2 linked regions of the Azospirillum brasilense genome follow. The protein of the gene in region 2 interacts with the protein of the main gene of each other region in a pairwise test. Links are inferred from orthologs where the notes say so. Each region holds a gene or a part of one and is shown on either strand. Other genes may lie near its edges. The genes, in order: ribD and accC.

Region 1 (5,193 bases), 550 kb from region 2 along the record:
GAGAACATCGTCTCCCAGGCGGTGCTGGAGGCCCAGGGCTCGGTCATGACCAACAAGTACGCCGAGGGCTATCCGGGCCGGCGCTACTACGGCGGCTGCGAATATGTCGACGTGGCCGAGACGCTGGCGATCGAGCGCGCCTGCAAGTTGTTCGGCTGCGGCTTCGCCAACGTCCAGCCGAACTCCGGGTCCCAGGCCAACCAGGCGGTCAACCTCGCCCTGCTCCAGCCGGGCGACACCATCCTCGGCATGTCGCTGGCGGCCGGCGGCCACCTGACCCACGGCGCCGCCCCGAACCTGTCGGGCAAGTGGTTCAAGGCCGTGCAGTACGGCGTGCGCCGCGACGACCACCTGATCGACTTCGACGAGGTCGAGCGCCTGGCCCGCGAGCACAAGCCGAAGCTGATCATCGCCGGCGGTTCCGCCTATCCGCGCGTCCTCGACTACCAGCGCTTCCGCGCCATCGCGGACGAGGTCGGCGCCTACTTCATGGTGGACATCGCCCACTACGCCGGCCTGATCGCCGGCGGCGTCTATCCGAACCCGTTCCCCTACGCCGACGTGGTCACCACCACCACCCACAAGACGCTGCGCGGCCCGCGCGGCGGCATGGTGCTGACCAACAGCGAGGAGATCGCCAAGAAGATCAACTCGGCGGTCTTCCCCGGCCTGCAGGGCGGCCCGCTGATGCACGTCATCGCCGCCAAGGCGGTGGCCTTCGCCGAGGCGCTGCGTCCGGAGTTCAAGACCTACGCCAAGAGCGTCCTGGACAACGCCCGCGCCCTGTCGAGGGTGCTGATCGAGGGCGGTCTGGACATCGTGTCCGGCGGCACCGACAGCCACATCGTGCTGGTCGACCTGCGTCCGAAGAACCTGACCGGCAAGGCCGCCGAGGCGAGCCTGGAGCACGCCGGCATGACCTGCAACAAGAACGGCGTGCCGTTCGATCCGCAGAAGCCGATGGTCACCTCCGGCGTCCGTCTGGGCAGCCCGGCGGCCACCACCCGCGGCTTCGGCGTGGCCGAGTTCGAGCAGGTCGGCCGCCTGATCGTCGAGACGCTGGACGGTCTGGCCGCCAGCAACTCCGGCGACAACGCGGCGGTCGAGGCGAAGGTGCGGGAGGAGGTGCGCGAGCTGTGCCGCCGCTTCCCCATCTACCCGACCCTGTGATCATCAAGACCGACTAAGGGGAAAGGCCGGACATGCGCTGCCCGTTCTGCGGACACGAGGACACCCAGGTCAAGGACTCGCGACCGACCGAGGACAACTCGGCGATCCGCAGGCGGCGGTTCTGCCCCAGTTGCAGCGCGCGCTTCACCACGTTCGAGCGCGTCCAGCTCCGTGAGCTGACGGTGGTGAAGAGCACCGGCCAGCGGGAGCCTTTCGACCGCGAAAAGCTCCTGCGCTCCATGCGCATCGCCCTGCGCAAGCGCCCGATCGACGCCGACCGCATCGACCGGGTGGTCAACAGCCTGGTGCGCCAGCTCGAATCCTCCGGCGAGAGCGAGATCCCGTCGAAGCAGATCGGCGAGATGATCATGGTGGCGCTGCAGACGCTCGATCAGGTCGCCTACATCCGCTACGCCTCGGTCTACAAGGACTTCCGCGAGGCGTCGGACTTCAACGAGTTCGTCGAGCAGCTCGCCCCCGAAGCCCAGAACGGGTGAGGGGGCGGGCGGCGCCCATGGCGAAGCAAGCCATTCATCCCGACGATGCCCGCCACATGCGGGCCGCCCTGGCCCTGGCGGCGCGCGGGCTCGGCAACACCTGGCCGAACCCGGCGGTGGGCTGCGTCATCGTGAACGGCGGTGTGGTGGTCGGGCGTGGCTGGACCCAGCCGGGCGGGCGCCCCCACGCCGAGACGGAAGCCCTGGCCAGCGCCGGTGCCGCCGCGCGCGGGGCGACCGCCTATGTGACTCTTGAACCCTGCAATCATTACGGGAAAACCCCGCCCTGCGCTCTGGCGTTGGTGGAGGCAGGGGTGGCGCGGGTGGTGGTCGCCTGCGGCGATCCCGACCCGCGGGTCTCCGGCGGCGGGCTGGAGCGGTTGCGCGCCGCCGGGATCGCGGTGGACATCGGCGTCTGCGAGGACGCGGCCTGGACGCTCAACGAAGGCTTCTTCCGGCGCATCCAGGATGAACGCCCACTCTATACACTGAAGGCGGCAACGACGCTGGACGGGCGCATCGCCACCCACAGCGGCCAGTCGCAGTGGATCACCGGTCCGACGGCGCGGGCCTGGGGGCACCGGCTGCGCGCCACTCACGACGCGATCATGGTCGGCATCCGCACCGCGCTCGCCGACGACCCGGAACTCACCTGCCGCCTGCCGGGGCTGAGCCACCGGTCGCCCGTGCGCATCGTGGTGGACAGCCGGCTGCGCCTGCCGCTGACCGGAAAGCTGGCCGTGGGCGCGCGGTCCGTGCCGACCTGGGTGGTCACCCGCGAGGACGCGGAGCCGAGCCGTCTGGCCGTCTTCCAGGACTGCGGACTCGAGGTGATCCGCGTGCCCGCCGACTCCGCGGGCCTGCCGGATCTGGTCGAGGCGAGCGCCGCCCTGGCCCGCCGCGGCCTGACCCGCGTGCTGGTGGAGGGCGGGGCCACACTGGCGGCCTCGCTGCTGCGCGCGAATCTGGTCGACCGGCTGGAATGGTTCCGCGCCGCCTCGGTCATGGGCGGCGACGGGCTGCCGGCGGTCCATGCCTTCGGTGTGGACGGGCTGGAGCGTATGGCGCTGTTCCGCCGGACCGACCTGCGGCAGGCCGGGGATGATCTCGTGGAAAGCTACGTCCGCCGCGGTTGAGCGGTCGGGGATGTGCGGCGTCCGGCACCGTGCCGGGCGCAACAGTCCGTTGCGTGCCGCGCCGTGCGGATGAATCTTTCACACGATTGAAAACCTGCTAAATTGCCGGCCCATGTTCACCGGAATCATCACCGATGTTGGGCGCGTTCGGGCCGTGGAACGGCAGGGCGACACCCGGTTCACCGTCGAGACCGCCTTCGCTATGGAGACGGTTCCCATTGGCGCGTCCATCGCCAACAACGGCGTCTGCCTGACCGTGGTCGAGAAGGGGCCGGGCTGGTTCGCCGTGCAGGCCTCCGCCGAGACCCTGTCGAAGACGACGCTGGGCGGCTGGGCCGAAGGCACGCGCATCAATCTGGAGCGGGCGCTCAAGGTCGGCGACGAACTGGGCGGGCACATCGTGTCCGGCCATGTCGACGGCGTCGCCACGGTCGTGGAGGTCCGCGCCGACGGCGAGTCGAAGCGCTTGACCTTCGAGGCGCCCGCCACCCTGGCGAAATACATCGCCTCCAAGGGGTCGGTGGCGCTGGACGGCGTGTCGCTGACGGTGAACGAGGTCGATGGTGCGCGCTTCGGCGTGAACATCATCCCGCACACCCAGGACGCGACCACCTTCGGCGCGCTGAAGGCCGGGGATCGGGTGAACCTGGAAATCGATATGCTCGCGCGGTATGTGGCGCGGCTGGCAGGGCAGGAATGACGTCCGAGTTTCACGAGTATCTGTCGCGCCCCGAGGAGATCATCGAGGAGGCGCGCCAGGGCAGGATGTTCATCCTCGTCGACGACGAGGACCGCGAGAACGAAGGCGATCTGGTCATCCCGGCCCAGTGCGCGACCCCCGAGGCCGTGAACTTCATGGCCAAGTACGGGCGCGGCCTGATCTGCCTCGCCATGGACCAGAACCACATCGAGCGGCTGCGCCTGCCGCTAATGGCGCAGCAGAACGGCACCCGTCACCAGACCGCCTTCACCGTTTCCATCGAGGCGCGCGAGGGTGTGACCACCGGCATCTCCGCCGCCGACCGCGCCCGCACCATCCAGGTCGCCATCGACCCGACCGCCGGGCCGGACGCCATCGTGACGCCGGGCCACGTCTTCCCGCTGCTCGCCCGCGACGGCGGCGTGCTGGTCCGCGCCGGCCACACGGAAGCCTCGGTGGACATCGCCCGCATGGCCGGCATGACCGCGGCGGGCGTGATCTGCGAGATCATGAACGACGACGGCACCATGGCCCGCCTGCCGGATCTGGTGAAGTTCGCGCAGTTCCACGGGCTGAAGGTGGGCACCATCGCCGACCTGATCGCCTACCGCCGCCGCACCGAGACGATCGTCGAGCAGAAGCTGGCGGCGACGCTGGACAGCCGCTTCGGCGGGCGCTTCCAGATGTACGTCTATGTCAACAAGGTGGCCTACGCGGAGCACATCGCGCTGGTGCGCGGCGACATCTCCGGCGATGAGCCGGTGCTGGTGCGCATGCACGCCCTGTCGGTGCTGGACGACGTGTTGGGCGACCGGAGCGCCGCGCGCGACGGCGAGCTTCAGGCCTCCATGGAGATGATCGCGCGGGAAGGCCGCGGCGTCATCGTCCTGCTGCGCGAGCCCATGGCGAACAGCCTGACCGAATCGGTGATGGCGCGGCTCGAAGGCCACGACAACCCAACCCCCGCCCTGCGGGATTATGGCGTGGGCGCGCAGATCCTGCTGGACCTGGGCGTGCGCGACATGGTTCTGCTGTCGAACCGCAAGAAGTCCATCATCGGGCTGGAGGGGTACGGCCTGACCGTGCTCGGCCACCGCCCGATTCCCCTGCAAGACCAGTAACGGCCAGCCGAGCGACCCTGAGATGACCGAAAAGCCCCATCTGATGATCGTGGAAGCCCGCTTCTACGAGGACATCGCCGACGAGCTGGTGAAAGGCGCCATTGCCGAGATCGAGAAGGAGGGCGCCACCTACCAGCGCGTCTCGGTCCCGGGATGCCTGGAGATCCCGGCGGCGATCCTGTACGCCCTGCGTTCCATGGACTTCTTCACGGCGCGCAAGCGCTTCGACGGCTATGTCGGGCTGGGCTGCGTGATCCGCGGCGAGACCACCCATTACGACATCGTCTGCAACGAGAGCGCCCGCGGTCTCCAGGACCTCGCGCTGCGCTACGCGCTGGCCATCGGCAACGGCGTGCTGACGGTCGAGAACCGCGAGCAGGCCTGGGCCCGGGCTTCCGTGACGGCCAAGAACAAGGGCGGTTTCGCGGCGCGCGCCTGCCTTGACATGATCGAACTCAAGCGCCAATTCCGCCTCTATCCGCGGTGACCCCGCGGTGCAATTCCTGACAGACTGAGCATCATGAGCAACGACGACGCGGCTGGCCGCGCGAAACAGAAGCGCGGCTCCC
Region 2 (16,597 bases):
GATGCCGCTGGATACCGTGTGGTGGCAGATGGCCACCGCATAGCCCGGCACACCGTGGTCGTAGAAAGCCTTGGCCAGCCGATGGGCGGACTCCAGGAAGCCCGGGCCGAAGTCGCCCGAGACCACGCGGGTCCAGTGGGCGACGCGCGCGGCGTGGACGTCGGGCAGGGTCAGGGCGTCGCGGATTTCCGGCCAAGCCGCGAAGGCGCTGTGCCATTGTTCCAGCAGCACGGGCAGACGGTGCTGCGCGAAGTCCCGGTTGGCGCGCAAACGCGCGATGTCCGCTTCGGTGATGTTGAAGGCACGGAGCCGGTTTTCCTGGCCGTCACGTTCCTGTACGCCCGCCATGATGTTATCATCCTGAAATATTGAAGGCCGACGCATTGCCCGCCTTCCTCGAAGTTGCCGAGGTTTCTACGCCATCAGAATAGCAACGGATTGCTTCAAAATTATCATAAGAGGTCCCAAAATCGTCATACTCAGGTATGCGATCCGCTCCTATCCGGCCATCAGCCTTCCGGCGGGCGTTAGCGCAAAGCCTTACCTCTGCCACAGCCCCCCATGCTAAAGTGGACAGGACCGCGACCGGGAAATCTGGCCGCGTTGGTTTTGTCGGATGGCGTTTCGACCCGCATGCTTCAGTCACTCTACCGCGGCCTGACGACCCTCGCCGGGCCGGCGGTTCGTCTGTATCTCGACCGGCGGCTGGCCGCCGGCAAGGAGGACTCCGCCCGCCGGGAGGAACGCTTCGGCACGGCCGCGCGCCCGCGCCCACCCGGACGGCTCGCCTGGATTCACGCGGCCAGCGTGGGGGAGGCCAACTCCGTCCTCGTCCTCATCGACCGCCTGCTCGCCGAGACGCCGGACCTGACGGTCCTGATGACCACCGGCACGGTCACCTCGGCGGAGCTGATGGGCCGCCGCCTGCCGAAGCGTGCCTTCCACCAGTATGTGCCGGTGGATCTGCCCGCCGCGGTCGACCGCTTCCTCGACCATTGGCGCCCCGATCTGGTGCTGTGGACGGAATCGGAGATCTGGCCGAACCTGCTCGGCGCCGTTCGGGCGCGCGGCATTCCGGCGGCGCTGGTCAACGCCCGCATGTCGGAACGCTCCTTCAACCGCTGGCGCTGCGCGTCGGGGCTGATCACGCCGCTGCTTTCGACCTTCCAGGTCACGCTGGCCCAGTCGGAGGAGGACGCCGACCGGCTGCGCCGTCTCGGCGCGCGGGGCGTCGTCAGCGTCGGCAACCTGAAATTCTCCGCCGAGCCGCCGCCCGCCGATCCCGCGGCTCTGGCGGCGCTGCGCGCGGCCTGCACCGGGCGTCCCGTCTGGCTGCTCGCCAGCACCCACCCCGGCGAGGACGAGTTGGCCGCCGCGGTGCATGACGCGCTGGCCGAGCGCCTGCCCGGCCTGCTGACCCTGCTGATCCCCCGCCACGCCCACCGCGGCCCCGACATCGCGGCGCTGCTGCGCCAGCGCGGCCTGACCGTCTCGCGCCGCGGCGAGGGCGCCCTGCCCGCCGCCGCGGACGCCGTGCACATCGCCGACACGATGGGGGAGATGGGGCTGTTCTACCGGCTGGCCCCGGTGGTCTGCATGGGCGGTTCCTTCGTCCCCCACGGCGGCCAGAACCCGGTGGAACCGGCCCTGCTCGGTTGCGCCGTCCTCTACGGCCCGCACATGTGGAACTTCACGGAGATCACCCGCCAGCTCGAAGCCGCCGGGGGCGCCCTGCCGGTGGCCGGGACGGAAGCGCTGCCCGACGCGGTCGGGCGCCTGCTGAGCGACGAAGCCGCCCGCGCCCGCGTCGCCGCCGGCGCGACGGCGGTGACCGAGGGCAACCGGCGGATCGTCGACCGCGCCCTGGCCGCGCTCGCCCCTGTCCTCGGCGTCGGCAGCGTCCGGCCCGCGGCATGAGGACTCCCGGCTTCTGGTACGGGTCCGGCGGAGCCGCCGGGGCGGCCCTGGGCTGGGCGCTCGCCCCGCTGGGCGCGCTCTACGGGCTGGCCGGGCGGCTGCGCATGGCGGCGGGGCGGCCGGAGCGGACCCCGGCACCGGTCCTCTGCGTCGGCAATCTGGTGGCGGGCGGCGCCGGCAAGACGCCGGTCTGCATCGCCGTGGCCGAGGCCCTGCGCGCCCGCGGCGTGGCACCCACCTTCCTCACCCGCGGCCATGGCGGGCGCGAGCGCGGCCCGCTGGCCGTCGACCTCGGCGTCCACGATTCGGCCGCGGTGGGCGACGAGGCGCTGCTGCTGGCCGCCCATGGCCCTTGCTGGGTGGCGCGCGACCGCGCCGCCGGGGCGCGGGCGGCCATCGCCGCGGGGGCCTCCGTCCTGGTGATGGACGACGGCTTCCAGAATCCCGGCCTCTTCAAGGATTTCTCGTTGATCGTGGTGGATGGGGCGGTGGGCTTCGGCAACGGCCACCTCATCCCCGCCGGCCCCCTGCGCGAGCCGGTGGAGCGCGGGCTGGCCCGCGCCGGAGCCGTCGTCGTCGTGGGCGAGGACCGCGCCGGGGTGGAGCGCCGCGTCGCCGGCACCCTGCCCCTCCTGCACGCCCGGCTGGAGCCGGTCGAGGAGGCCCGTGCCCTGGCCGGGCGGACGGTCCTGGCCTTCGCCGGCATCGGGCGGCCCGAAAAGTTCTTCGCGACGCTGGAGGCGCTGGGCGCCCGCGTGGTGGAGCGCGCCGCCTTCGCCGACCACCATCCCTACCGTCCCGAGGAGGTGATGGCCCTGATCGACCGCGCCAACGCGCTGGGCGCCCTGCCGGTCACCACCGTGAAGGACGCCGTCCGCCTGCCCGAGCCCCTGCGCGCCCTGGTCCGGGCGGTGCCGGTGCGCGCCGTCTGGCAGGACCCCGCCGCCCTCGACCGCCTGCTCGGCCCCCTTCTGACCGCGCTTCCGACTGGAGTTCCCAATGGCTAAGCCGCGCGGCCCCCTGGTATCCTGGCTGACCCGCCGGGTCGGCTACCCGCTGGAGGCCGTCCTCGTCCATGGCTTCTGCGGCCTGTTCCGCGCCCTTCCGGTGGACCGCGCCTCGGCGCTCGGCGGCTGGATCGGGCGGACCATCGGCCCGCGCCTGCGCGGCACCCGCACCGCCCGCCGCAACCTGGAGCGCGCCTTCCCCGAAAAGTCCCGCGCGGAGATCGACGCGATCATCCGCGGCATGTGGGACAATCTGGGCCGCGTCATCGCCGAATACCCGCACCTCGACGCCATCGGCGAATACGGCCCCGGCGGGCGGACCGAGGTGATCGGGGCGGAGCACATCGACGCCCTGCGCGAGGACGGCAAGGCCGGCATCCTCGTCTCCGGCCATTTCGCCAACTGGGAGGTGCAGTCCGTCACCTCGCGCAAGATGGGCGTGGAACTGGGGCTGGTCTATCGCGCGCCCAACAACCCCTATGTCGGCGCCCTGCTGACCGAGCTGCGCGGCGCCGCCTCCGGCACACACATCCCCAAAGGGTCGGACGGCGCCCGCACGCTGATCCGGGTGCTGACCAAGGGCGGGCACGTCGGCATGCTGATCGACCAGAAGCTGAACGACGGCATGCCCGTCCCCTTCTTCGGGCGCGACGCCATGACCGCCCCGGCGGCCGCACAGCTCGCCCTGCGGCTGGGCATCCCGCTGGTGCCGGCGCGGACCGAGCGTCTGGACGGCGCGCGCTTCCGCATCACCGTCCTGCCGCCGGTGGAGCCGCCGAACAGCGGCGACCGCAACGCTGATGTGCGGATTTTGATGGAGCGCCTAAACGCCCTGTTGGAGCAATGGATTCGCGAGCGCCCCGCCGAATGGCTCTGGCTGCACCGGCGCTGGCCCGACTGACGGAGAAGGTTTCCATGGCCCTGCCGCTCGACCCGCATCTGCTTCAGCTCTACCTCGTCGCGGCGCTGGTCCTGACGCTGGCGCCGGGACCGGATTCCCTGCTCGTCCTGTCGCGCAGCGTGATGGACGGGCGCAACGCCGGGGTGGTCGCCACCGCCGGCATCACGCTGGGCAACCTGATCCACGCGCTGCTCGCCGCCGCCGGCATCTCGGCGCTGGTCGCCGCCTCGCCGGCCCTGTTCGACGTGCTGCGCTACGCCGGCGGCGCCTATCTGGGCTGGATCGGCGGGCGGGCGCTGTGGAGCGCCCTGCGCACCGGCTTCGGCCGCCGCGGCGAAGCGGCGGAGGCCACGGCCAAGCCCGAGTCGGCCCCGGCGCACCGCGTCTTCCTCCAGGCGCTGCTGACCAATCTGCTGAACCCGAAGGTCATCCTCTTCTATCTCGCCTTCGTGCCGCAATTCGTCGCACCGGCGCTCGGCCACGTCGCGCTGCAGATCTTCCTGCTCGGCGCGATCCTCGGCGTCATCGGCGGCCTCTACCTGCTGGGGGTCGCGGCGCTCAGCGCAGGTGCGGCGCGGCGCGCCCTGTCGAGCGCGCGGGTGCGGGCGGTGCTGGACGGCGTCGCGGGGGTGCTGTTCCTGGGCTTCGCGCTGCGCCTGCTGCTGACCGACCGGCGCATCGCCTGACGGCAAATCCGTCAGGCGGGAAAAGACGTTGCGGAGTCAGTGGACGAGCGTGGCCGGGGGTGTCATAGTGCCGCCCGCGTTTAACCGGCCAGCCCGTCCGGCCGAATGGCTTACCGACCGCGAGCGACGATGAGCGAGAAGATCTCCCTGATCACCTGGATGGCGAACATCCACATCCGGTTTGTCACCTGGCGCCGGGGCAACAAGGTCGGCACCGACCGCTTCGGCAACACCTATTACCGGTCCCCGAGCGCGATCGCCGGCGTCAAGGAACGCCGCTGGGTGATCTATGCCGGCGAGCCGGATGCCTCCAAGGTGCCGCCGGAATGGCATTCCTGGCTCCACCACACCACCAAGGAGCCGCTGCCGGAAGGCAACAGCGCCTTCCACAAGCCGTGGCAGAAGGAGCATCTGCCGAACCTGTCCGGCTCGCTCCAGGCTTACCGGCCGCCCGGACACCAGTATGCGGGCGGGCAGCGCGTGCGCGCCACCGGCGATTACGAACCCTGGACTCCGGGCTGAGACGCCCGCGCGGTCCTTTAGGAATCCCTCATGCGCCGCAATGTGATTGAAACCGTGCTCGGCGGGGTCGTCCTCGCCGTGGCCGGCTTTTTTCTGGCTTTCGCCTACACCAGCGCCGATTTGCGCAAGGTGAACGGCTATGCCCTCACCGCCAATTTCACCAGCATCTCCGGCCTCCAGAGCGGGGCGGACGTGCGGATCAGCGGCGTGAAGGTGGGGTCGGTCACCGAACTGACGCTCGACCCGAAGAGCTATCAGGCGGTCGTGCACATGTCGATCCACCCGGACATCAAGCTGCCCAAGGACACCGCGGCGGTCATCGCCTCGGAAAGCCTGCTGGGCGGCAAGTTCCTGTCGCTGGAGCCGGGCGGCGAGGAGGACATGCTCAAGCCGGACGGCCGCGTCGAATACACGCAGAGCACCCCCGGCATCGAACAGCTCCTGGGCCAGGTCATCTTCTCGCTGCAGAACATGAGCAAGCCCGGCCAGGAGGGCGGCGAGCCGCCCAAGCTGTAAGCGCCACACACCGGGCCACAACACACCGGGCCACAACACACCGGTACGACGAACGAAGGGGCCTCGCGGCCCCTTTTTTCATTTGCCCACCCACTTTTCCCCAATCCCCTTCGGAACAGCCTCGGCCACGCTGGCGTTTCCTTGCCCAGGCCCAACACGGCACACTCATCAAAGGAGATCAGCGATGAAAGCCCGTTTCCTGGTTCTCGGCCTCGCCCTGCTCGCCGCCGCCTGCGGCGTGAACACCGAGGAGAAGGCCGCCAGCGGCGCTCTGGGCGGGGCGGCGGCGGGCGCCGTGGTCGGCGGGCCGGTCGGCGCGGTGGTCGGCGGCGCCGCGGGTGCTGCGGGCGGCACCGCCACCCAGAAGGTCGAGGAGAAGGAGGGCACCGCCGGCCCGTCCACCACCAACGCCCCCTACGGCGGCACCCGCCCCAGCGGCAGCATCACCCAGTAAGCGGCCCCGACAAAGCCGGTTCAACAAAGCGGTCACGGAGTAGACGGGGAGACGCTTCCGGGCTAGAAGGCTGTCGGGTTTCGGCCCACGCCGTTCGACATCACGGAAGCGATCCCCAGTGACGACGATCCCAGTGACGACGACTCCGAAAAGCCTCCGCCTGCGCGGCGCGGCCCTAGCGGCCGCGCTGCTCTGCCTTCCGGTCCTGAGCCCGGCCGGCCCGGCCGGCGCCGCTCCGGTGCCGGAGGAGATGGTCAGCCGCTCCGCCGCCAAGCTGCAGGGGCTGGACAAGATCACCGCCCGCACCTCCACCTTCACCATCGCGGTCGGCGAGACCAAGGCGCTCGGCAGCCTGCGCATCACGCTGCGCGCCTGCAAGGAAAACCCGCCGATCGAGACGCCGGAAACCGCGGCCTTCCTCGAAGTGATCGAGAACAAGCCCGGCGAACAGGCGGAGCCTGTGTTCAGCGGCTGGATGTTCGCTTCCAGCCCCGCCCTGTCGGCGATGGAGCACCCGATCTACGACGTCTGGGTGCTGTCCTGCGAGGGGGACTGAGTCCAGCCGGGCCGAGCCCTCCGTTTCCCGCCCTCAGCCTTCCGCGCCCAGCAGCGCCGTGATGGCCGCCCCCTGGTCGACGCCGCCGAAGTCCGTCGGCACCGCCAGGGCGGCGGCCAGCCGGCGACGGTACTCGGCGCGCGGAATCTCCATGGCGCCGAACTGGCTCAGATGTTCCGTCACGAATTGCGCGTCCAGCAGCCTGTAGCCCGCCGCGCGCAGCCGGGCGACCAGATGGACCAGCGCCACCTTGCTGGCGTCGGTGACGCGGCTGAACATGCTTTCCCCGAAGAAGGCGCCGCCCAGCGCGACGCCGTAGAGGCCGCCGACGAGTTGGCCGCCGCTCCAGCATTCCACGCTGTGGGCGCAGCCGCGCTCGTGCAGTTCGGTGTAGAGCCGCAGGATGTCGCCGTTGATCCAGGTCTTCGGACGGTCCGGCGTCGGCTCCGCGCAGGCTTCGATCACCGCGCGGAACGCCGTGTCGAAGCGCAGGTCGAACGGGCCGCGCCGCACCGTCTTGCGCAGCTTGCGCGGGACGTGGAAGCCCTCCAGCGGCAGGACGCCGCGCCGCTCCGGATCGAACCAGTACAGCTCCTCGGAGTCGGCGTTCTCCGCCATCGGGAAAATGCCGGCGGCGTAGGCGCGCAGAAGCAGCGATGCGGACAGCTCGATCATCGCCGACACTATAGCCGTTTGCCCCCTCACCCCCGCAACGTTATCTCAGCGCACCACTTCCGCGCGACAGGTGGCTCCCACCATGGTATGCAACGTGGAGGCGCTTTCTCAGAAGGGATTCCAGCATGAAGACGGCTCTGTCAGCCATCATCGTATCGGTGGTTGCGTTTCTCTCGATGACCGGCGCGTCATGGGCGCAGCGCAAGGCGGAGCCCGGCACCTTCGATTACTATGTGCTCAGCCTCTCCTGGTCGCCAACCCACTGCGCCAAGAATCAGGGGGACGCCGACCCCGACCAGTGCGGGGTCGAGCGCAAGTTCGGCTTCATCGTCCACGGCCTGTGGCCGCAATACAGCAACGGCGGCTACCCGGCCACCTGCACACGCGACCGCACCGTCCCCCGCGCCGTGGTGGACGCCACCATGCCGGTGATGCCCAGCGTCGGGCTGATCGTGCACCAGTGGACGAAGCACGGCACCTGCAGCGGCCTGCCCGTCACCGACTATTTCGCGCAGGTCCGCAAGGCCTTCGCCAAGGTGAAGATCCCCGAGGCGCTCCAGGCCCCGAAATCCGACCTGTCGATCCCGGCGACCCAGGTGGAACGCCTGTTCGTCCAGGCCAACCCGGGACTGGAGCCGGAGTCGGTGGCGCTGGTCTGCTCCAAGCGCGACGTGGCGGAGGTCCGGCTGTGCCTGAACAAGGACCTGACCTTCATGCCCTGCGGCGCCAAGGTGGTCGACCGCTGCCGCCGCGACGCGCTGCTGACCGCGGCGCCGTGACGGGGTGTCGGATTATCGCGGACAACAGGGGCTTCACGGATTGCGCGGATTAAGGCACGGATTTCACGGATTTCTTTGGGCTTGCTCAGCGCGCTGATCGAACAGGCCCGCACTGGGCACGGATATAAAAATCCGTGAAATCCGTGCCTGGGTCCGTGAAATCCGTGAAGACCTTGTCATCCGAGAATCCGGCACCCGCTGGAACGAAAAGAGCCCTTCCTCCCCATCGGGAAGAAGGGCTCTTTTCATTGACCCGCTCGTCGAACCGCTCGACGGCTTACTTCTTCATGCCCATCAGCTGTTCGAGCCAGTGGATGTCGTAGTTGCCGTCGATGAAGGCCTGCTGCGCGATGATGCGCTGGTGCAGGGGCAGCGTGGTGTCGACGCCGCCGATCACATACTCCTCGATCGTCCGGCGCAGCCGCATCAGGCACTCGTTGCGGGTGGTGCCGTGAACGACCAGCTTGGCGATCAGGCTGTCGTAATGCGGCGGGATGCGGTAGCCGTCGTAGAGCGCCGAGTCGACGCGCACGCCCAGTCCGCCCGGCGCGTGGTAGCCGTCGATCTTCCCCGGCGACGGGATGAAGGTCTCCGGATGCTCCGCGTTCACGCGGCACTCGATCGAATGGCCCTGGAAGCGGATGTCCGCCTGGCCGTAGCCGAGCGGGGCGCCGGTCGCCACGCGGATCTGCTCGCGCACCAGGTCGATGCCGGTGATCATCTCGGTGATCGTGTGCTCGACCTGCAGGCGGGTGTTCATCTCGATGAAGTAGAACTGCCCGTCCTCGAACAGGAACTCCATCGTGCCGACGCCGCGGTAGCCGATGGCCGCCGCCGTCTTGGCCGCCAGATCGCCGATGAAGGCGCGCTGCTCGGCGTTCAGGGCCGGCGACGGGGCTTCCTCGATGACCTTCTGGTGGCGGCGCTGCACGGAGCAGTCGCGCTCGCCGAAATGCACGCAGTTGCCATGCTCGTCGCCGAGAAGCTGGATCTCGATGTGCCGGGGCTTGCCGAGATACTTCTCGATGTAGACCTCGTCGTTGCCGAAGGCGGCGCGCGCCTCGCCACGGGCGAGCTGGTAGGCTTCCTTGAGCTGGTCGGGGTTGCGGGCGACCTTCATGCCCTTGCCGCCGCCGCCCGCCGCCGCCTTGATGAGGATCGGATAGCCGGTCTCGCGGCCGATCTTCTCGGCCTCCTCCAGCGTCGGCACCGGGCCGTCGGAGCCGGGGACCACGGGAAGCCCCTGCTCCATCACCGTCTTCTTGGCGGTGACCTTGTCGCCCATGATGCGGATGTGCTCCGCGGTCGGGCCGATGAAGGTGAAGCCGTGCTCCTCCACCATCTCCGCGAACTGGGCGTTCTCCGACAGGAAGCCGATGCCGGGATGGATCGCGTCCGCCCCGGTGATCGACGCCGCCGACAGGATCGCCGGAATGTTCAGGTAGCTTTCGCGGGCCGACGCGGGACCGATGCACACGCTCTCGTCCGCGAGGCGGACGTGCATGGCGTCGGCATCGGCGGTGGAATGCACCGCCACGGTCTGGATTCCCATCTCACGGCAGGCGCGGTGGATGCGCAGAGCAATCTCACCGCGGTTCGCGATCAGGACCTTCTCGAACATCGCCAAGGGATGATCCCCGCTCACTCGATGATCATTAGGACTTCGCCGAACTCCACCGGCTGGCTGTCGGAGACCAGGACCTCGACAACCGTGCCGCCCCGCGGGGCCTTGATGGGGTTCATGACCTTCATCGCCTCGATGATGAGGACGGTCTGGCCGGCCTTCACCGTGTCGCCGACGCGAACGAAGGGGGTGCCGCCCGGCTCGGCCGCGGCGTAGGCCGTGCCGACCATCGGCGAGGTGACCGCGCCGGGATGGCTGGCGGGCTTGCCCGCCGGGGCGGCGGCCGGAGCCGCAACGGGGGCGGGAGCGGCGACCGGAGCGTGCACGGCCACCGCCTGGGCGGCCGTCGGGCGGGTGACGCGGATCCGCTTCTCGCCCTCGGCAAACTCGATCTCGCTCAAGCCCGTCTCACGCAGGAGATCCGCGAGCTTGCGGACCAGATCGCCGTCGATGTCGAAGCTTGCCATGGTGTTCGTTTTTCCCGTGTTCCTTAGTCGCGCTCGAGGATATTCGCCATGGCGTCCAGCGCCAGCAGATACCCGTGAGGGCCGAAGCCGCAGATCATCCCCTTGGCCACCGCGGAAATGTGCGAGTGGTGGCGGATGGCCTCACGCTTGTAGATGTTGGAGAGATGCACCTCGACGATCGGCAGCTCGGACAGGATCAGCGCGTCCATGATGGCGACGGAGGTGTGGCTGTAGGCGCCGGCGTTGATGACGATGCCGTCATGCTCCGTCCGCGCCTGCTGAATCCAGGAAACAAGTTCGCCCTCGTGGTTCGACTGCCGGAAGTCGATGGCCAGCCCGAGCTGTTCGGCGCGTTCCTGGCACGCGCCTTCCAGATCATCGAGCGTCATGGAGCCATAAATGTGCGGTTCGCGCACGCCCAGCATGTTCAGGTTCGGTCCGTTCAGGACCAGAACGGAAGCGTCGATGGCCACGGGCCACGCCCCTTTTCCAAGATCGAGTCCGCGCGTTTATAGCACTTTGCGTCGCGCTGGCAATGCCGCATGGCGCAAACGTTACGCCCATTCGGCGTGTTCTGCTCCCTTAGACGCCAAATGCCTCACGGCGCGGCGGACAGATGACGGCGCAAAATCTCTTCGAAGGCCCCGCCATCCTTCAGCTTTCTCAATCCGGCGTTGAAGGCCGCCATGATCGCCGCCGCCTCCGGCAGCGAACGGGAGAGAATCAGGTGCTGCCCGGCGCGGGCGTAAGGCAAGGAGGCGACGCGGATATCATCCCCGGCCATCGCCTTCGCCACGGCGCTGCGCCCGGTGAACTCGTCGATGACGAAGGCGTCCACCCGTCCCGAGGCGACCATCCGCACGCAGGCCGGCAGGTCCGCCGGGCTCTCCCGCGACAGCGCGCCCGCCGCGGCCAGTTCCGCCAGCTCCGCCGGCAGGGCGTATCCGACCGGCGCGCAGACCGTGCGCCCTCGGAAATCCTCCGGTTTGCGAAAGTCCATGCCGCTGTGGGCGGACAGGTAAACGAGTTGCCGCACCTCCAGCAGCGGGTCGGAGAACAGCATCTCCACCGCGCGGTCCGGCGTGCGAACATATGGGAAGGTGCCGAGGAACCTGCCCGCCAGCACGCCGTCGTAGCCGCGGCGCCAAGGCATGAAGCGCACATCGTAGCGCAGCCCGACCTCGCCGAAGGCGCGGCGCACGATCTCGGTCAGCAGGCCGCCCTCCGGCAGGTCCTCCCCGGTGAAGGGGGCGAAATCGTTGCCGGTGACCAGATCCAGGGCCGAACCGAGGGGCGCCGAGTCGAGCGGTGTGGCGTGGACGGGACCAAAGGCCACCAGCAGCAGGAGCATGGCCAGAAGACACCGCCGCCCCGCCATCGCCCGCCCCCTTCCCTCTTCCGCGGACGCCCGCTCACTCCGCCGGGGCGCGGTTGCGCCGCCCGGCGGGGTCGGTGAACAGGTCGTTGATGCGCTGGACATGCTCCGCCACCGCCTCGCGGATGGAGAAGATGCGCTTCTCGGCGCCGCCGCTCCAGCCGACCGGCTTCTTGCGGAAGATCGAGCGGAAGAAGCGGGTGTTGCGCAGGAAGCCCTGCTGGAGGTTCAGGTCGACGTCGCCGTAGCGCTCCGGCAGGCTGCGGGCGACCCGCCGTGCCATGAAGGAGCGCAGCCAGAAATGGCCGGCGCCGAACAGGCCGCCCAGCACCACCAGCGCCGCCAGCACCCCGACCGGCAGGCCGCCGGCCCAGGCCGGCTGCGACTGGGTCAGCCAGGTGAGGAAGGCCGACACCGTGTCGCCGCCGGCGAGGCTGGCGATCCCGCCGAACAGCAGGGCGAGCAGGGCCAGCCACACCGCGTCGCCGATCAGCACCAGCTTGCGCCAGCGCTTCATCGCCGCGGCGAGCTGCGGGACGATCTCGCCCTTCAGCTCCTTCACGAGGCTGTCGATCATGCCGACGATGCGGTAGGCGCGGGCGACCTCCACCTCGTTGATGCGCACCTGGAGTTCGGCGAGGTCGGAGTCGCGCCGCGCCTCGTAGCGGGCGCGCACCGCGTCGTCGGCGATGGCGACCGCCGACTTGCTGTCATAGAGCGCGTAGAAGCGGCCCGAGACCAGACCGGCCTGCGCGATGGCGCGCTGCCAGGCGCCGAACACCGCCTCCAGATTGTCTTCCTTCGCCGTGGTGTCGATCTGGTTCAGGATGTAGCAGACCTTGCGCGCGTCGGCGCGGTCCACCGTCTTCGCCACCAGATGCTTCAGCGTGTCCTGCATCGCCCCCGGCTCCGGGTGGCGCCCGTCGAAGAAGACCAGCACGAGGTCGGACAGCTCGACGATGTGGTCGACCAGCCGCAGCACCGAGCGGCGCTGGTCGTCGGCGTCGAAGCCCGGCGAGTCGATGAAGATCTTGCCGCGCGCCCGGTCGCCGGACAGCGTCTTGAGCTGCAGGTAGTTGTCGATGCGCTTGCCCTCGCCCGCCGCGACCTTCTCGATCTCGTCGGCGATCCGGTAGAAGGGAAAGCGCGGATCGGCGTTCAGCGCGGTGCCCGGCAGGGCCTCCCGCCGGGTCTCCGGCCCGTGGCAGATCACCGTGAACTTGTCGTCCACCGCCTGGTTGCCGGTGTTCTGCAGCGGTGCGCCGAGATAGCCGTTGAGGAAGGTGGACTTGCCCGCGGAGAAGGTGCCCAGCACCGCGATCATCGGCCACCAGGGAATGCGGGTGGTCAGCGACTCGTGCGGACCCAGCAGACCCAGCCGGACCAGCACCCGGTCGAAATTGCGGAAGGTCGGGATGACCGGGAGAAGGTTCGGGTTTTCCGCGCGGAGATGCGCGTCCAGGGCGGCGAGGCGCTGCTGGAGGGCTTGCCTGGGGGTCATGGCCGGCCGGGTCCCGTCTGCTGTGAAATGGGGTGACGTCTCGTGTCGGAGGCATTCTCTAGCACGAGGGCCCGTTGCGATGGACAGCGAAATCGCCGTGACCGGAAACGCCGTGACGGCGGCGCGGCGTCGGTCCTATCCTGATGGCGTCGTCCCATTCCAAGCATGAGCGCGAGGAGGCAGGCCAGTGACGCAGGGACCGCGGGGGCATGGCGCCCATGACGACGATCACCAGCATCATGACCATGATCATGAACACGGGGATGGGCATGAGCACGGCCATGCGCACAGCCATGACCACAGCCACGGGCATGCCCACACCGCGACGGTGACGGCGGACAGCGAGCGGCGAATCCTGCTGGTCCTGCTGATGACCGCCGGCCTGATGGTGGTGGAGGTGGTGGGCGGCGTGCTGTCCGGGTCGCTCGCCCTGCTGGCCGATGCCGGGCACATGCTGACCGACGCGGCGGCGCTGGCGCTCGCCTGGCTGGCCTTCCGGCTGGGGCGGCGCCCGTCCGACCGGCGGCGCAGCTTCGGCTACCACCGGCTCCAGGTCCTCGCCGCCTTCGTCAACGGCCTCAGCCTGTTCCTGCTCTCCGCCTGGATCCTGTGGGAGGCGGCGCAGCGGCTGCTGGAGCCCCAGCCGGTCCTGGGCGGCACCATGATGGCGGTGGCGGTGCTGGGCGGGCTGGGCAACCTCGTCGGCTTCTGGATTCTGCACCGCGGCGACCGCGGGAACCTGAACGTCCGCGGCGCCGCCCTGCACGTGCTGGGCGACCTGCTCGGCTCGGTGGCGGCGGTCGTGGCGGCGGGCATCATCCTGGCGACCGGCTGGACACCCATCGACCCGATCCTGTCGGTGCTGGTCGCCCTGCTGATCCTGCGCGGCGCCTGGGAGGTGGTGCGGCAGAGCGCCCACATCCTGGTGGAGGGCACGCCAGTCGGCATCGACGTGGACGAGCTGCGCAGCGCCCTGCACCAGGCGGTGCCGGCGGTCACCGACATCCACCACGTCCATGTCTGGTCGCTGACGGCGGAGCGGCCGCTCCTGACCATGCACGCCGTGGTGCCGCCGGGGACCGACCGCGACGCGGTGCTGCGCGATCTGGTCGAGACCCTGCGCGGACGCTTCGGCATCGGCCACGCCACGGTCCAGGTCGAAACCGGCCCCTGCCCGGACGGCCGGGAGATGCATCGCGCGGCCTGACGCGCCCCGTCTGTGATCTTCTTCGGTCGGATGGATCGGAAACGGCGCCCGAAACGTTGTTTTCGGCATGACTGCCGAAAACAACGCCGACACCGACACCGATTCCCTGCGCCTGACCGCGGAGGAGCTGGCCTTCCTTCTCAGCGATCCCCAGAGCCACGCGGACCGGGAGGAGCGCAACGCCCGCGCCAACCGCGCCCGCACCGAGCGGCGGCGCAGCGATCCCGCCTACGCGGAGCGGCTGCGCAACGAGGATCGGCTGCGCCAGCGCCGGCACCGCGCCAAGGCGGCCATCGGCCGGCCCGAGCGGGAACCGGAGCCGCCCGTCCCCCTGCCCGCCCTGTCGGCGGCGGACGCCCTGCAGCGCCTGGAAGCCCATCTGGAGTCCGCTGCCACCCCTCAGGCGGCCCAACTCCGCCGTCGCCCCGACGCGTTGTGGCGCTACGCCGCGGCGTTCGAACTGTACCGCGCCCTGGCGGAGCGGGGGGAGCGGCCGACGCGCGGCGCGCTGGCCGCCGCCTTCGCCGCCCGGCTCGGCCTCGCCCTCACCCCGTCGCAAATCCAGAAGCTGCGCGATCAGGTGGAAGGATTCGCCCGTCCGGGCGGTCCCTGGCACGCCGGCTGAGCGGCCGCCCGCGAAGGCCGATACAGCGCGTCACGCAGCCCGGCCCTCCCGGCCTCTGTTTGGCCCGCAAACGGTCGTTAACGCGCTATTAACTATGAATTAAGGAAGCGTTAAGGCTGTTCGGGGTCCCGCCAGGCTTGGCAATCCGCACCGGAGCGCTGCGTGACAGGCTGTATCGGGCTTCGCCGGCGCTCTAAAGGTCCGTCGGGGCGTTCGGCACCGGTGGTTCGGACTTCGGCGGCGCCGGTTCGCCCGGTGGCGGATTGGGCGGTACGGGACGCGAGCGGTCCAGCCGGCGGATGACGATGTCGCCCTCCGGCGTGACTTCGGGCGGAGCGAACATCGGCACTTGCCGCACCCACCCTTCCAAGGCCTTCATCAGCAGTTCCACCCCCTGGCGGGCCTGCTCGCCCGGCGTGCTGGGCGCGCTTGGCCCCGGTGGGGTGGCGCCGGGCGGGGGCGGTTTGTCGGCGGCGCCCGCCGGCACCGTCCACAGGGCACCGGCAAGGAGCAAAGGCGCCACGAGACTTACGGGGATGAGGCGGCGCGCGGTCATGGGTTCGTCACTCCCGGTTGGTGATCGAGGCCGGTGTGAAGGCCTACCCTGACAAACGTCCGCGCCGCCCTTTCCATCGCACGCTTTTTTCAACGCAGCCGGACTCAGAACTCCTTCCAGTCGTCTTCGTCGGCCGACGCGCGCTGCAGGGTCGCCGAAGCCGCCTTGCCCACCGCCGCCGGACGGGACGGGGCCGCCGCCACCTTGCGCGCCGCGGGCTTGGCCGGCGCCGGCTTGGTCGGGGTGATGCTGCGCCGCAGGGCCGGAGCCCCCCCACCGTGATGGGCGGCCGGAGCCGCCGCGAAGGCCGCGGCGTCCAGCTTGAAGAAGCTGACCAGGGACCGCAGGTCCGTCGCCTGATTGGCGAGCGACTGGGCGGCGGCGGTGGTTTCCTCGACCAGCGCGGCGTTCTTCTGGGTCATCTCGTCCATCTGCGAGACGGTGGCGTTGATCTCGTCGAGCGCCGCCGCCTGCTCGGAGGAGGCGGAGGCCATCTCGGCGATCAGCCCGGCGACCTGCTGGACGCCCGACACGATGCCCTCCAGCGCGTCGCCGGCCTTCTTGACCAGCTCCACACCGTCCTTCACCTGGCTGTCGCTGTCGAGGATCAGCCCCTTGATCTCCTTGGATGCCTGAGCGGAGCGCTGGGCGAGGTTGCGCACCTCCTGCGCCACCACCGCGAAACCGCGCCCGGCGTCGCCGGCCCGCGCCGCCTCCACCGCGGCGTTCAGCGCCAGCAGGTTGGTCTGGAAGGCGATCTCGTCGATCACCCCGATGATGTCGGTGATCTTGCGGCTCGACGCCTCGATGCGCTTCATCGCGTCGATGGCCGAGTCCGCCACCGTGCCGCCGGACTCCGCGGCGGTGCGGGCGTCGGCGGCCATGCCGTTGGCGCGCTGGGCGTTGTCGGCGTTGGAACGCACCGTGGCCCCCAGCTCCTCCATGCTCGCCGCCGTCTCCTCCAGGGACGACGCCTGCTGCTCCGTCCGCTCCGCGAGGTCGCTCGACCCCAGCGAGACTTCGGAGGCCGCGCCGGAAATCGCGTCGGTGGCGCGCAGGATCTGGCCGACGATCTCGCCGAGCTTGGCGGAGGTGGTGTTGACGTCGGTCTTTAGCGTCTGGAAGGCGCCTTGGTAATCGCGCTCCACCCGCTTGTTGAGGTCGCCCTGGGCGAGCGCGCTGAGCACCGCGCCGAGGTCGGCGATGACCGCCTCGACCGTGTCGGTCAA

The links.
Region 1: the proteins of accC (region 2) and ribD interact in binary tests that used the Escherichia coli proteins (3 or more experiments, as listed by UniProt). The link is inferred for Azospirillum brasilense from one-to-one orthologs.

What each region holds. Positions count from the first base shown.
Region 1 is NZ_CP032345.1:328,363-333,555, reverse strand. Bases 933-3,743 are described here. They hold ribD (bifunctional diaminohydroxyphosphoribosylaminopyrimidine deaminase/5-amino-6-(5-phosphoribosylamino)uracil reductase RibD), read left to right. Parts: upstream 933-1,684; coding sequence 1,685-2,803; downstream 2,804-3,743. Other genes in these bases: ribB (3,4-dihydroxy-2-butanone-4-phosphate synthase), read left to right, coding at 3,500-3,743; D3869_RS01750 (riboflavin synthase), read left to right, coding at 2,916-3,503; nrdR (transcriptional regulator NrdR), read left to right, coding at 1,203-1,667; glyA (serine hydroxymethyltransferase), read left to right, coding at 933-1,170. Also shown: more of glyA, read left to right, coding at 1-932; more of ribB, read left to right, coding at 3,744-4,624; D3869_RS01740 (6,7-dimethyl-8-ribityllumazine synthase), read left to right, coding at 4,647-5,111; transcription antitermination factor NusB, read left to right, coding at 5,145-5,193. UniProt on the Escherichia coli protein: Converts 2,5-diamino-6-(ribosylamino)-4(3h)-pyrimidinone 5'-phosphate into 5-amino-6-(ribosylamino)-2,4(1h,3h)-pyrimidinedione 5'-phosphate.
Region 2 is NZ_CP032345.1:874,136-890,732, forward strand. What follows is about bases 7,463-10,259. They hold accC (acetyl-CoA carboxylase biotin carboxylase subunit), read right to left. Parts: upstream 9,635-10,259; coding sequence 8,291-9,634; downstream 7,463-8,290. Other genes in these bases: D3869_RS04380 (ribonuclease T2 family protein), read left to right, coding at 7,463-8,013; accB (acetyl-CoA carboxylase biotin carboxyl carrier protein), read right to left, coding at 9,655-10,104; aroQ (type II 3-dehydroquinate dehydratase), read right to left, coding at 10,128-10,259. Also shown: D3869_RS04330 (globin-coupled sensor protein), read right to left, coding at 1-348; D3869_RS04335 (3-deoxy-D-manno-octulosonic acid transferase), read left to right, coding at 634-1,917; lpxK (tetraacyldisaccharide 4'-kinase), read left to right, coding at 1,914-2,924; D3869_RS04345 (lipid A biosynthesis lauroyl acyltransferase), read left to right, coding at 2,917-3,825; D3869_RS04350 (LysE family translocator), read left to right, coding at 3,792-4,511; D3869_RS04355 (NADH:ubiquinone oxidoreductase subunit NDUFA12), read left to right, coding at 4,641-5,033; outer membrane lipid asymmetry maintenance protein MlaD, read left to right, coding at 5,064-5,549; D3869_RS04365 (hypothetical protein), read left to right, coding at 5,734-6,003; D3869_RS04370 (DUF2155 domain-containing protein), read left to right, coding at 6,122-6,559; aat (leucyl/phenylalanyl-tRNA--protein transferase), read right to left, coding at 6,593-7,234; more of D3869_RS04380, read left to right, coding at 7,360-7,462; more of aroQ, read right to left, coding at 10,260-10,577; D3869_RS04400 (substrate-binding periplasmic protein), read right to left, coding at 10,703-11,455; D3869_RS04405 (dynamin family protein), read right to left, coding at 11,517-12,980; D3869_RS04410 (cation diffusion facilitator family transporter), read left to right, coding at 13,168-14,187; D3869_RS04415 (hypothetical protein), read left to right, coding at 14,255-14,812; and 2 more genes. UniProt on the Escherichia coli protein: This protein is a component of the acetyl coenzyme A carboxylase complex; first, biotin carboxylase catalyzes the carboxylation of the carrier protein and then the transcarboxylase transfers the carboxyl group to form malonyl-CoA.